Regions from separate parts of the Streptomyces paludis genome, predicted to be linked through region 3. Evidence: predicted binding sites of a transcription regulator. Region 3 holds the regulator's gene; each other region holds the start of a gene.
The links. Region 3 encodes HrcA, which represses chaperone genes, less so after heat shock. Its sites were predicted from a motif close to TTNGCACTCNGNNNNNCNGAGTGCNAA; they were not measured.
Positions count from the first base shown of each region.

Region 1 (4,805 bases), 2.3 Mb from region 3:
TCCTCGGCCTCGTTCCGGTCGCCCAGCCGCCGGTACGCGTAAGCGAATACGCGCGGCTGCTCGCGGGCGTACAGCGCGGTGAAGCGCGCGGTCTTCGCGGTGTTGCTCCCCCTGGTCTCCACACCCCTTATATGTCATGCACCGGCGGATCCTTACACACAGCCGCACAGCCACACAGCCAAGGCCACCGAACCGCAAACGCCGAAAGGCGGCATCCCCTCCGTCAGCCATCGGCCATCAGTCATCGGCCGTCAACTGGAAGGAAATGCCGCCCTCGGTCAGGACAGTTGATCCACTGGGGCCGGAGCCCCGGTCGATCAGAAGTCCATGTCACCGCCCGGCATGCCGCCGCCCGCGGGGGCCGCGCCGGCCTTCTCGGGCTTGTCGGCGATAACAGCCTCGGTGGTGAGGAACAGCGCCGCGATGGAGGCGGCGTTCTGGAGCGCGGAGCGCGTGACCTTCGCGGGGTCGATGATGCCCTCGGCGATCATGTCGACGTACTCGCCGGTCGCCGCGTTCAGGCCGTGGCCGACCTTCAGGTTGCGGACCTTCTCGACGACGACGCCGCCCTCAAGGCCACCGTTGACGGCGATCTGCTTGAGGGGAGCCTCCAGCGCGAGCTTCACGGCGTTGGCGCCGGTCGCCTCGTCGCCCGTCAGCTCAAGCTTGTCGAAGACCGAGGAAGCCTGGAGCAGAGCCACGCCACCACCGGCGACGATGCCCTCCTCGACGGCGGCCTTGGCGTTGCGCACCGCGTCCTCGATGCGGTGCTTGCGCTCCTTCAGCTCGACCTCGGTCGCCGCGCCGGCCTTGATGACCGCCACGCCGCCCGCGAGCTTCGCCAGACGCTCCTGGAGCTTCTCGCGGTCGTAGTCCGAGTCGCTGTTCTCGATCTCGGCGCGGATCTGCTTGACCCGCCCGGCGACCTGGTCGCTGTCACCGGCACCGTCGACGATGGTGGTCTCGTCCTTGGTGATGACGACCTTGCGGGCGCGGCCCAGCAGGTCGAGACCGGCGTTCTCCAGCTTGAGGCCGACCTCTTCGGAGATGACCGTACCGCCGGTGAGGATGGCGATGTCGTTCAGCATCGCCTTGCGGCGGTCGCCGAAGCCCGGGGCCTTGACGGCGACGGACTTGAAGGTGCCGCGGATCTTGTTGACGACCAGCGTCGACAGAGCCTCGCCCTCGACGTCCTCCGCGATGATCAGCAGGGGCTTGCCCGACTGCATGACCTTCTCCAGCAGCGGAAGGAGGTCCTTCACATTGCCGATCTTGGAGTTGACGATCAGGAGGTACGGGTCGTCGAGCGACGCCTCCATGCGCTCCATGTCGGTCGCGAAGTACGCCGAGATGTAGCCCTTGTCGAAGCGCATGCCCTCCGTCAGCTCAAGCTCCAGCCCGAAGGTCTGGGACTCCTCGACGGTGATGACGCCTTCCTTGCCGACCTTGTCCATGGCCTCGGCGATCAGCTCGCCGATCTGGGTGTCAGCGGCGGAGATGGAGGCCGTCGAAGCGATCTGCTCCTTGGTCTCCACGTCCTTGGCCTGCTCCAGCAGCGCACCGGAGACGGCCTCGACGGCCTTCTCGATGCCGCGCTTGAGGGCCATCGGGTTGGCGCCGGCGGCGACGTTGCGCAGGCCCTCGCGGACGAGCGCCTGGGCCAGGACGGTCGCGGTGGTCGTACCGTCACCGGCGACGTCGTCCGTCTTCTTGGCGACTTCCTTGACCAGCTCGGCGCCGATCTTCTCGTACGGGTCCTCGAGCTCGATCTCCTTGGCGATGGAGACACCATCGTTGGTGATCGTGGGGGCGCCCCACTTCTTCTCAAGGACAACGTTGCGGCCCTTGGGACCAAGGGTGACCTTGACGGCGTCGGCGAGCTGGTTCATCCCGCGCTCGAGACCGCGCCGTGCCTCCTCGTCGAACGCGATGATCTTGGCCATGTGAAGTGGTCCTCCCGGACGGATCGGGTCTCCCCCGCTCGAAACAGAGATTCCGAGCTGGAGGAAGGATTGCTCCGGACCGCGCTGGCGCCCGCGACGGACGGCCTGAGAGCCGGGTGGTTCCTTGCCCCACCGACCCTCCGAGCCTCACCGACCCGGTCCTTAAGTTGTCACTCTCATGTGCAGAGTGCTAACGCCAATAATTAGCACTCGGCACCCGAGAGTGCAAGCGTCTCCCGGAGGGCCGGGGCTCCTTCCCCCGGTGACGACGGACGCACGAGGGGCCCGCATCCATCACTGGATGCGGGCCCCTCGGCGTGAGTGACGTGCCGCGTGTCGTGAGTGCGTCGGTGGCCGATCGCGCCGGGATCAGACGGCGAGTTTGACCATGTCCGCCTGCGGACCCTTCTGGCCCTGCGAGATCTCGAACTCCACTCGCTGACCTTCTTCAAGGGTGCGGTAACCGTCCATCTGAATCGCGCTGTAGTGGACGAAAACATCCGCACCACCGTCTACCGCGATGAAGCCGTAGCCCTTCTCCGCGTTGAACCACTTGACGGTGCCCTGAGCCATGCCTAACTCCCCTATTACTGGCCCTTGCACGGGGCCACACTTCGCGTCGGAACGCGTCGACCGCGGCTGAATGTATCTGCCCAACTGCCCTCTGCAACAGGTCAATCGGACGAGAAATCTGGGCGTGGCCGAACTCGCATAGCGATGAATTCGCAGCGATCCAGGGCAAGTCGGGCCGGGCAAAGCGCACCTATCGCACAAAGGCCACCGGGAGATCGGCCTCATGTTGTCGCGTTCTCGCGCGCGCCGACGGCGGCGGACAGCGGGGCCTTCCCCCACTCTATCGCGCTCAACCATGCAGAATGACCCCCTCCGCTTCGCTTGCGGAGGAGGCCATTCCAGTAACAGCACTTACGTACGGAGGCGACGTACGTACGGGACGCGACGTACGTACGGACGCGGCGATCAGCCGCCGGCCACCGCCGGGATGATCGAGATGCCGGCGCCCTCGGGCGTCGCGGTCTCCAGGCCCTGCTCGAAGCGGACGTCGTCGTCGTTCACGTACACGTTCACGAAGCGGCGCAGCTTGCCCTGGTCGTCCAGGACGCGCGCGGCGATGCCGGGGTGGTTGGCCTCCAGGGACTGGATGACCTCGGAGAGGGTCGCGCCCTCCGCCGGGACCTCGGCCTCACCACCGGTGTACGTGCGGAGGATGGTGGGGATGCGGACCTTGACGCTCATGGTGGTGCCCTTTCTGCTTCTGCGGAGTACGGGGTCGAGCCGGCGCACGGCCGACTCCGGTCAGCCCGCCGCGGCCTCGGAGCCCGCCGCGGCCTCGGAGCCCGCCGCGGCCTCGGAGCCCGCCGCGGCCTCGGAGTCCGTCGCCAGCCCGGCCGCCCGGAACGCGTCGAGGCTCGGCCTGATCGTCGCCGTCGGCCCGGTCGTCGGCGCCACGGCGTCCAGCGTCTTGAGGCCGTCACCGGTGTTCAGGACCACGGTGGTGAGCGTCGGGTCGAGGAGTCCGGTCTCAATGAGCTTCTTCGTCACACCGACGGTCACCCCGCCCGCCGTCTCCGCGAAGATCCCCTCCGTACGGGCAAGCAGCTTGATCGCGTCAACGATCTGCTCGTCGTTGACGTCCTCGACGGCGCCGCCCGTGCGGCGCGTGATGTCCAGGACGTACGGGCCGTCCGCCGGGTTGCCGATCGCCAGCGACTTGGCGATCGTGTTGGGCTTCTGCGGCCGTACGACGTCATGACCCGCCTTGAAGGCGGTGGAGACCGGCGAGCAGCCCTCCGCCTGGGCGCCGAAGATCTTGTACGGCTTGTCCTCGACCAGGCCCAGCTTGATCAGCTCCTGAAGACCCTTGTCGATCTTCGTGAGCTGTGAGCCGGAGGCGATCGGGATGACGATCTGGTCGGGCAGCCGCCAGCCGAGCTGCTCGCAGATCTCGTACGCGAGCGTCTTGGAGCCCTCGCCGTAGTACGGGCGGAGGTTGACGTTGACGAAGCCCCAGCCCTCGCCGAGCGGGTCGCCGATCAGCTCGGAGCAGAAACGGTTCACGTCGTCGTAATTGCCCTCGATGCCGACCAGGTCACCCCCGTACACCGCGGCCATGACGACCTTGCCCTGCTCCAGGTCGTGCGGGATGAACACGCACGAGCGCAGCCCGGCGCGGGCGGCGGCGGCGCCGACGGCGCCCGCGAGGTTGCCCGTGGAGGAGCAGGAGAGCGTGGTGAAGCCGAAGGCGCGGGCGGCCTCGACGGCGATGGCGACGACACGGTCCTTGAAGGAGTGCGTCGGGTTGCCGGAGTCGTCCTTGATGTGGAGCGCGCCGGTGATGCCCAGTTCACGGGCGAGATTGTCGGCCTTGACGAGCTTGGTGAAACCGGGGTTGATATTCGGCTTCGTGGCCACATCGGCGGGGACCGGCAGCAGCGGCGCGTACCGCCAGATGTTGTCGGGGCCCTCGGCAATGCGCTTCTTCAGCTCTTCGGGGTTGCCGCTGGGCAGCTCGTACGCGACTTCGAGCGGCCCGAAACAGCTCGCGCAGGCGAAAATGGGGCCGAGGGCGAAACGTTCGCCGCATTCGCGGCAGGAGAGCGCGACGGCGGGACCGAAATCAACAGTCCCAGCGGACTCAGTGGTCTTGGTAGTCCCTGCGGTCTCAGCGGACTCGGTGGTCCCAGCGGACTCTGTGGTCGGAACGCTGTTCGGGACGGTCTGCACAGCCATGATGGCGAGGCCCTTTCTCCTCATCTTCCTCGCGACGTACTTCGCCGCAAGACGGAATTGGCACCTTCCCCACCGTGACCTCGCGGTCGGCGGGAGGGTTGCCGGGACTTCAAC
Region 1 is NZ_CP031194.1:4,327,111-4,331,915, reverse strand. It holds gene DVK44_RS19255 (RNA polymerase sigma factor) at 1-122, opposite strand, end outside; gene groL (chaperonin GroEL) at 318-1,943, opposite strand; gene DVK44_RS19245 (cold-shock protein) at 2,313-2,516, opposite strand; gene DVK44_RS19240 (ubiquitin-like small modifier protein 1) at 2,922-3,197, opposite strand; partial or broken gene thrC (threonine synthase) at 3,339-4,691, opposite strand; SAM riboswitch class I at 4,709-4,805, opposite strand, start outside.
Region 1: a site for HrcA is predicted at 2,111-2,137, ahead of groL (chaperonin GroEL). Genes of this name have one in related genera too.

Region 2 (4,805 bases), 2.8 Mb from region 3:
CGTCGAGTACAGCGACGCGCCGGGCGGTGCCACCGGAATCGACAAGCGGCCGGTGGACGGCCCCGTCCGGGTGGCGGATCCGGGGCCGAAGGGCACGGGCGGCGGCGGAGTCGCCGGTGACGCGGTCTGCGACCGGCGCCATCACGGCGGGACCGATCAGGCGGTGTACGCGTTCGCCCGGGAGGATCTGGACTTCTGGGAACGGGAGCTGGGCCGGCCGCTGCCCAACGGCGTCTTCGGCGAGAACCTGACCACGTCCGGTCTCGACATCACCGGCGCGAAGATCGGGGAGCGCTGGCTGATCGGCTCCGAGGTGGTGCTGGAGACGACCAGCGGACGGATGCCCTGCCGTACGTTCCAGAGCTGGCTGGGCGAGGAGGGGTGGGTCGGACGCTTCACCCGGCAGGCGGTGACCGGGGCGTATCTGCGGGTCATCACCCCCGGCGAGATCCGCGCGGGCGACCCGATCGAGATCATCCACCGGCCCGGGCACGAGGTGACGGTGGGGATGGCGTTCCGCGCGGTGACGACCGAACGGGAGCTGCTGCCCCGGGTACTGGCCGCCGGGGAGGCGCTGCACGCCGAGGAGCTGCGGATCGCGCGGGAGTACGTGGCCGGGCTGCGGACGCAGGGCGGGGCGCGCGGGTAGCGGGGTAACAGGCTCGCGGGGTCGGCGGCTCGCGCGGGCTCGTGGCGGTCGTCCCCCTACGGAACATTCACATCAGGCGTACCGAGGTAGGCACTAACGTGCCGCGTATGACGACTGCTCTGATTACGGGCTCGACGGCGGGCATCGGTGCCGCCTTCGCGCGACGGCTGGCGGCGGACGGCCGCAACCTCGTGCTGGTGGCCCGCGACACCGAGCGTCTGCGCGAGCAGGCCACCGAACTGCACGACCGGCACGGCATCGAGGCCGAGGTGCTGACCGCCGATCTCGCCACCGATGGCGGTATCGAGTCGGTCGAGAAACGGCTCGCGGACCGCAAGCACCAGGTCGATCTGCTGGTCAACAACGCGGGGTTCGGCAACAAGGGGCGCTTCCTCGAAGTCTCGATGGCCGACGAGCTGACGATGCTGAAGGTGCACTGCGAGGCGGTGCTGCGGCTGACCTCGGCGGCGGTCACGGGGATGCGGGCGCGCGGCCGGGGCGGGGTCGTCAATGTCGCGTCGGTGGCGGCGTTCCTGCCGCGCGGTACGTACGGCGCGTCGAAGTCGTGGGTCGTCCAGTTCACCCAGGGGGCGGCACGGGATCTGGCCGGTACGGGGGTACGGCTGATGGCGCTCTGCCCCGGTTTCGTACGGACCGAGTTCCACGAGCGGGCCGGGATGGGCACGGACAACATCCCGGACTGGATGTGGCTGGACGCCGACAAGCTGGTGGCGGCGGCGCTCACCGACCTGGCGCGCGGCAAGGTGGTGTCGGTGCCGGACCCCCGGTACAAGGCGCTGATGGGAGCGGTGAAGCTGGCGCCGCGCGGGCTGCTCGGCGGCATCACGTCGAAGACGGGCCGCAAGTACGGCCCGCGCTGACGCGGACGGCCCGGCACCCCCTGAAGAGGGGTACCGGGCCGTCGTACGGCGGCACGCTGCGCCGCGGGGAACTGCTCAGTGGCTGTGGCCGTGGCCGCCGTGGCCGGCGTCGGCCTCTTCCTCGGCCGGCTTCTCGACGACCAGGGTCTCGGTCGTGAGCAGCAGGGAGGCGATGGAGGCGGCGTTCTCCAGGGCGGAGCGCGTGACCTTGACCGGGTCGATGACGCCGGCCTTCACCAGGTCGACGTACTCGCCGGTGGCCGCGTTGAAGCCGTGGCCCTTCTCCAGCTCCGACACCTTGGAGGTGATGACGTAGCCCTCGAGACCGGCGTTCTCGGCGATCCAGCGCAGCGGCTCGACGACGGCGCGGCGGACGACCGCGACACCGGTGGCCTCGTCGCCCTCCTTGCCGAGGTTGCCCTCCAGCACCTTGGCGGCGTGCACCAGGGCGGAGCCACCACCGGAGACGATGCCCTCCTCGACCGCGGCGCGGGTCGCGGAGATGGCGTCCTCCAGACGGTGCTTCTTCTCCTTCAGCTCCACCTCGGTGGCGGCGCCGACCTTGATCACGCACACGCCGCCGGCCAGCTTCGCGAGGCGCTCCTGGAGCTTCTCGCGGTCCCAGTCGGAGTCCGTGGTCTCGATCTCGGCCTTGATCTGGTTGACACGGCCGGCGATCTCGTCGGCGGCACCGGAGCCGTCGACGATGGTCGTGTCGTCCTTGGTGACGGTGACGCGGCGGGCGGAGCCCAGGACGTCCAGACCGGCCTGGTCGAGCTTGAGGCCGACCTCCTCGGCGATGACGGTCGCGCCCGTGAGGGTGGCGATGTCACCGAGCATGGCCTTGCGGCGGTCGCCGAAGCCGGGGGCCTTGACCGCGACCGCGTTGAAGGTGCCGCGGATCTTGTTGACGACGAGGGTGGAGAGCGCCTCGCCCTCGACATCCTCGGCGATGATCAGCAGCGGCTTGGAGCCACCGCCCTGGATGACCTTCTCCAGCAGCGGCAGCAGGTCCTGGATCGAGCCGATCTTGCCCTGGTGGATCAGGATGTACGGGTCGTCGAGGACGGCCTCCATACGCTCCTGGTCGGTCACCATGTACGGCGAGAGGTAGCCCTTGTCGAAGGCCATGCCCTCGGTGAAGTCCAGCTCCAGACCGAAGGTGTTGGACTCCTCGACGGTGATGACACCGTCCTTGCCGACCTTGTCCATCGCCTCGGCGATCAGCTCGCCGACCTGGTCGTCCTGCGCGGAGAGCGCGGCGACGGCGGCGATGTCCGACTTGTCGTCGATCGGGCGGGCGGTGGCGAGCAGTTCGTCCGACACGGCCTTGACCGCGGCGTCGATGCCCTTCTTCAGAGAGGCCGGGGAAGCACCCGCGGCGACATTGCGCAGACCCTCGCGGACCAGCGCCTGGGCCAGCACGGTGGCGGTGGTGGTGCCGTCACCCGCGATGTCGTTGGTCTTGGTCGCCACCTCCTTCACGAGCTGGGCGCCCAGGTTCTCGTACGGGTCGTCCAGCTCGACCTCGCGGGCGATGGTGACACCGTCGTTGGTGATGGTGGGGGCGCCGAACTTCTTGTCGATGACGACGTTGCGGCCCTTGGGGCCGATCGTCACCTTCACCGTGTCGGCAAGCTTGTTGACGCCGCGCTCAAGGGCGCGACGGGCGTCCTCGTCGAACTTCAGGATCTTCGCCATGGCTGCTTCTCTCGTCCTCTCGCATGAACTGCGCCCCCGTCCGCCCGGCGATCGCTGGGTGGCCGAGGGCGCAGCTCAAAAGCAAAACTTTCGGTGAATTACTTCTCGATGATCGCGAGTACGTCGCGAGCCGAGAGGACGAGGTACTCCTCGCCGCTGTACTTCACTTCGGTGCCGCCGTACTTGCTGTACAGAACGACATCGCCGACGGAAACGTCGAGCGGGAGACGCTCGCCGTTCTCGAAACGGCCCGGGCCCACGGCCAGGACGACGCCCTCCTGGGGCTTCTCCTTGGCAGTGTCCGGGATGACCAGGCCAGAGGCCGTGGTCTGCTCGGCGTCGAGCGGCTGGACCACAATGCGGTCCTCGAGCGGCTTGATGGCAACCTTGGTGCTGGCGGTCGTCACGATCCGACCTCCCCCTTCGGAGATCTCGGTGCTAGCTGTCTGGGTGGCGACCGGATAGACCCGTCGTCGCGGGTGCCGGATCTGTCGATCGCGCTTGGCACTCTCCAGTGGGGAGTGCCAGAACAGAGACTATGACCGCGATTAGCACTCGGTCAAGCGGAGTGCCAATCGAGGCATGCGCGCCGTAACGGGAACGCGCACCCGGAGCCAGAGGTTCCGGGTGCGCGGAGCGGTACGGGGAGCAGTACGAGGAGCGGTACGGGGAGCGGGGCCGATCCGGGCGGATCAGACGTAGTCCTCCAGCCGGGCCACCGCGTATCCCTTGTCCGTGATGCGCTTCATCGCGGCCCTGACCAGGTCGGGCATGGTCGCCTTCCAGTCGGCGGGCCCCCGGAAGTGGGTGAGGACGATGTCACCGGGGTGCAGGTCCTCGTCCCACTCGCGCCACTCCATCCGGTCGGGGTACGCCTCGGCCGTCCACAGCGGTACGGCCTTCACCCCGCAGGTCTTGGCGGCGCGCAGCGTGTCGCCGTTGTAGTTGCCGAAGGGCGGCCGGAAGAGCGTGGGGCGCTTCCCGTACCGCTTCTCGATCTTGTCCTGCTGGTCGCAGATCTCGCGCCGCTGCTCCTCGTACGACAGGCCGGGCAGATACGGGTGGTTGAGCGTGTGGTTCTGGAGGGCGACGCCCCGGTCCTGCATCTGCTTGAAGTAGCCGTAGTTGTCGTTGATGACGTAGTCGCTGAGGAAGGCCGTGTACGGGATCTTCAGCTCGGTCATCATCCGCAGCAGCTCGGGGTCCTTGTCGATGCCGTCGTCAATCGTCAGGAAGACGACGCGGTCCTTGACCGGGACGGTGGTGAAGACCGGCGGGAGGTTCTCGCCCTCCTCCTCGTTCGCGATCTCGAAGCCCTTGCGGTTGGTGATCTCCGGCTTGACCGCGGGCGGCGCGGGCGCGGCCAGGGGGGTCTTGTCCAGCCCCCACTTCTTCGCCGCGACGGCCCGCGCGGCCTGCGCCTTCCGTACGGCCTCGGCGTTCGCGGGCGCGGCGGGCGCGTTGGCGGGACCACCGGCGCCCTCGGCCGGCGGGCCGCCGTGCAGCGCTCCCGGTACGGGCCTGGCGGGCGGCGGGGCGGGCGGCCCGGCGGGTTCGCCGGAGCCGGTGGCGCA
Region 2 is NZ_CP031194.1:4,795,268-4,800,072, reverse strand. It holds gene DVK44_RS21310 (MOSC domain-containing protein) at 1-649, shown strand, start outside; gene DVK44_RS21305 (SDR family NAD(P)-dependent oxidoreductase) at 757-1,530, shown strand; gene groL (chaperonin GroEL) at 1,606-3,231, opposite strand; gene groES (co-chaperone GroES) at 3,330-3,638, opposite strand; gene DVK44_RS21290 (polysaccharide deacetylase family protein) at 3,924-4,805, opposite strand, start outside.
Region 2: a site for HrcA is predicted at 3,780-3,806, ahead of groES (co-chaperone GroES). Genes of this name have one in related genera too.

Region 3 (4,805 bases):
GTCCACGCCGGTCTCGGTCATCGTCTCGACGGCCACCTCGCCGCGGTCGCCCTTGGGCAGCGCCTGGACGACGGTGATGTGCGGGCTCTCCGGCTCCTCCTCGGACACGGAGTCGAGCTGGACGATCAGCCGGTCCTTGCCCTCGGTGTCCAGGACGACGCAATCGGCCCACTGCCCGGTGCCGTTGGTCAGGATGACGTCCTCGCCGGGCCGCATCCGCTTCACGGAGACGGCGTGCCGTCCCTCGGGTCCTTCCAGGACGTACCGCCCGCCGCTTCCGGCGTCGAAGTGGTCCACGACGAAGACGGGCGCGGTCACGCGGTGCTCCCCGACGCGTACGGCCCGTGGGTCAACTGGCCGCGGCCCTCGTCGAGTTCGGTGAGGAGCAGCTCGATCAGCTCGGCGGCGGGCAGTTCGCGGGCCATCCGGTGCCCCTGGCCGGCCCAGAGCGCCATGCCCTGCGCGTCGCCCACGCGGGCGGCGGCCTTGCGCAGTCCGGAGGTGAGGTGGTGGACCTCCGGGTAGGCGGCGGGCGCGTACGGGCCGTGCTCGCGCATGAAGCGGTTGACGAGCCCGCGGGCGGGGCGGCCCGAGAACGCGCGGGTCAGCTCCGTCCGTACGAACAGCGGGTTGGTCATGGCCTGTTTGTGCAGCGCGTTGGCGCCGGACTCGGGGCAGACCAGGAAGGCCGTGCCGAGCTGCGCCGCGTCCGCGCCCGCCGCGAGGACGGCCGCGATCTGGCCGCCGCGCATGAGGCCGCCGGCCGCGACGACCGGAATCTGTACGGTCTCCTTGACCTGCGCCACCAGCGACAGCAGCCCGATGCCCGTGCCGTCGACGGCGGGATCGTCTCGGTGCGTGCCCTGGTGGCCGCCGGCCTCGATGCCCTGGACGCAGACGGCGTCGGCGCCGGACCACTGGGCGGCCTGGGCCTCCTCGGGGGTGGTCACCGTGACGACGGTGTACGTACCCGCCTTGGCGAAGGCGTCGAGGGTGTCCCGGGTCGGACACCCGAAGGTGAACGAGACAAGCGGTACGGGGTCGTCGAACAGGATCGCCAGCTTGGCCTCGTACGCGTCGTCCCGCCCCGACTCGGGGTCGCCGAGCGGTGTCTCGTACCAGGTGGCCTCGCCGGCGAGCTGGTTGCGGTAGACCTCGACGGCGGCGGGGTCGGCGTAGTGCGCCTGCGGCATGAAGAGGTTCACGCCGAAGGGCTGGGCGGTGAGGCCGCGGAGCTGCTTGATCTCCTCGTACATACCGTCCGCCGTCTTGTACCCGGCGGCGAGAAACCCGAGACCGCCGGCCTCGGAGACGGCCGCGGCGAGCTGCGGGCAGGACGCGCCGCCCGCCATGGGCGCCTGCACGATCGGATACCGGCAGAGATCGGTCAGTACGGAGGACATGAACGCATCGTGCCATGTCCCGTGTGACAGGTTCGAATCGGCGTCGCATCAGGCGTGTGACAGGAAAATATGACAGCAAAAGAGGGCGGGCCCGGGGGAAAATCCCCCGGGCCCGCATCCCACGAACTGCTGTCTGCGCGTTCCCGGCCGGCAAGACCCGCCTAACGCCCGTTGAACGCATCCTTGAGACGCGAGAACAGCCCCTGCTGCCCAGGCTGGAACTGGCCCGTGGGCCGTTCCTCGCCGCGCAGCTTCGCCAGTTCCCGCAGCAGCCGTTCCTGCTCCGGGTCCAGCTTCGACGGGGTCATCACCTCGACGTGCACGATCAGGTCGCCCCGGCCGCCGCCCCGCAGATGCGTGATGCCGCGCCCGTGCAGCGGGATCGACTGGCCGGACTGGGTGCCCGGCCGGACGTCGATGTCCTCCATGCCGTCCAGCGTCTCCAGCGGGCACTTCGTGCCCAGCGCCGCCGCCGTCATGGGGACCGTGACCGTGCAGTGCAGATCGTCGCCGCGCCGCTGGAACATCGGGTGGGCCAACTCGTGGATCTCCACGTAGAGATCACCGGCGGGGCCGCCGCCGGGGCCGACCTCGCCCTCGCCCGCGAGCTGGATCCGGGTGCCGTTGTCGACACCGGCCGGGATCTTGACCGTGAGCGTACGGCGCGAGCGGATACGGCCGTCGCCGGCGCACTCGGGGCACGGGGTCGGTACGACCGTACCGAAGCCCTGGCACTGCGGGCACGGCCGCGAGGTCATGACCTGGCCGAGGAACGACCGGGTGACCTGCGAGACCTCGCCCCGGCCGCGGCACATGTCGCAGGTCTGGGCGGAGGTGCCGGGCGCGGCGCCCTCGCCGGAGCACGTCGTGCAGACGACGGCCGTGTCGACCTGGATGTCCTTGGTCGTGCCGAAGGCCGCCTCGTTGAGGTCGATCTCCAGCCGGATCATGGCGTCCTGGCCGCGCCGCGTGCGCGACCGCGGGCCGCGCTGCGACGCCGTACCGAAGAACGCGTCCATGATGTCGGAGAAGTTGCCGAAGCCGCCCGCGCCGAACCCGCCCGCGCCACCGCCTCCGCCGCTCGCCGAGAGGGGGTCGCCGCCGAGGTCGTAGACCTGCTTCTTCTGCGGGTCCGACAACACCTCGTACGCGGCGTTGATCTCCTTGAAGCGTTCCTGCGTCTTGGGATCGGGGTTGACATCCGGGTGCAGCTCGCGGGCGAGCCGCCGGAATGCCTTCTTGATCTCGTCCTGAGAAGCGTCGCGGCGCACGCCGAGTACGGCGTAGTAGTCCGTGGCCACTTACGACTCCGCCAGGATCTGTCCGACGTAACGTGCCACTGCGCGTACCGCTCCCATCGTTCCGGGGTAGTCCATGCGGGTCGGTCCGACCACGCCGAGTTTTGCGACTGCCTCGTCGCCCGAACCGTAGCCGACCGCGACGACGGACGTGGAGTTGAGGCCCTCATGGGCGTTCTCGTGCCCGATACGTACGGTCATGCCCGGGTCGGCGGCCTCACCGAGCAGCTTGAGGAGCACCACATGCTCCTCCAGTGCCTCCAGCACCGGCCGGATGGTCAGAGGGAAATCGTGTCCGAAGCGGGTGATGTTGGCGGTGCCGCCGATCATCAGCCGCTCCTCGGTCTCCTCGACCAGGGTTTCGAGCAGGATCGACAGCACCGTGGAGACGGTCCCGCGGTCCTCCTGCTCGAACGAGTCGGGCAGGTCCTGCACCAGCTGCGGGACGTCCGCGAAGCGGCGTCCGACGATCCGGCTGTTGAGCCGGGCCCGCAGATCCGCGAGCGAGGTCTCGCCGAAGGGCGCCGGGCAGTCGACCATACGCTGTTCGACCCGGCCGGTGTCCGTGATCAGGACGAGCATCAGCCGGGCGGGCGCGAGAGCCAGCAGCTCCACGTGCCGCACCGTCGACCGGGTCAGCGAGGGGTACTGGACGACGGCGACCTGCCGGGTCAGCTGCGCCAGCAGCCGTACCGTACGGCCCACGACGTCGTCGAGGTCGACCGCGCCGTCCAGAAGATTCTGGATGGCCCGGCGCTCGGGCAGCGACAGGGGCTTGACGCCGGCCAGCCGGTCGACGAAGAGCCGGTAGCCCTTGTCGGTCGGGATGCGTCCGGCGCTGGTGTGCGGCTGGGCGATGAAGCCCTCGTCCTCCAGCACCGCCATGTCGTTGCGGACGGTGGCCGGGGAGACCCCCAGCTTGTGCCGCTCGGTGAGGGCCTTGGAGCCGACGGGCTCCTCCGTGCCGACGTAGTCCTGGACGATCGCGCGCAGCACCTCAAGCCTGCGTTCGCTGAGCATGCGGCACACCTCCAGCTGTCGTCCGTCGGATCTGCTTGGCACTCGCTCATGTGGAGTGCCAGTACTCCCCGTGCCAGTGTACGGCCGTGAACCGGACCCCTAGCAAGGGCGACCGACCACGCTACCTCGCCCATTACCCGGACCGGCGCCGGGTGACTCCCGTAGCGTCCCGGTATGGACGTCCATTGGGAAGAGCACGGGTGGGAAGAGCTGGCTCCGGGGGTCGGGCGGCGGCGGCTGCCGCGCTGGGACGCGACGGTCGGTGTGGTGGCCGGGGAGGACGGGGTGCTGCTGTTCGACACGGGGTCGTCGGTCCGGGAGGGCGCCGAACTGCACGCGCAGGTACGGTCGCTGCTCGGCGGGCGGCGCGTGACACATGTCGCACTCAGCCATCTCCATTTCGATCATGTGCTGGGTACGGCGGCGTTCGCCGGGGCAGCGGTGTACGGCCCTTCGGGCATGCCGGAGCTGCTGGCCGGCGGCGCCGACGAGCTGTACGAGGACGCCGTACGGGAGGGCGCGGAGCCCGCGGAGTCGGCGGCGGCGGTGCAGCTGCTGGAGCCCCCCGCGCGCGTGGTGGCCGGGGAGCTGACGCTGGACCTGGGCGGCCGGCGGGTGCTGCTGGCGAACGCGGGGCCCGGGCACACCGGGCACGATCTGGCGATGCTGGCGCCGGGCTACCCGGGGGTCGTCTTCTGCGGCGATCTCGTCGAGGAGTCCGGGGAGCCGCAGGCGGGCCCGGACGCGGACCCGGCGGGCTGGCCGGCCGCCCTGGACCGGCTGCTGGCACTGGGCGGCTCGGACGCGCTGTACGTGCCGGGGCACGGGGAGGTGGTGGACGCGGTGTTCGTACGGGCGCAACGCGACGCGCTGGCCGCGCGGTTCGGCGTGTCGTAGCCGCCGCGCGCGGTGCGGCCTATCGTCTTCGGATGCGCAGCTACAGCCCCGACCTGACCCCGCCGTGGAAGAAGCGGGCCACGCCCGCGCCGGAGGTCCCCGCCGAGCCCGATCTGGTGGTCGAGGAGGTGGTGACGGGCTTCTGCGGCGCGGTGATCCGCTGCGAGAAAACGGCGGAGGGCCCGAC
Region 3 is NZ_CP031194.1:2,037,504-2,042,308, forward strand. It holds gene DVK44_RS08810 (16S rRNA (uracil(1498)-N(3))-methyltransferase) at 1-318, opposite strand, end outside; gene DVK44_RS08815 (nitronate monooxygenase) at 315-1,403, opposite strand; gene dnaJ (molecular chaperone DnaJ) at 1,565-2,704, opposite strand; gene hrcA (heat-inducible transcriptional repressor HrcA) at 2,705-3,721, opposite strand; gene DVK44_RS08830 (MBL fold metallo-hydrolase) at 3,896-4,618, shown strand; gene DVK44_RS08835 (DUF3097 domain-containing protein) at 4,651-4,805, shown strand, end outside.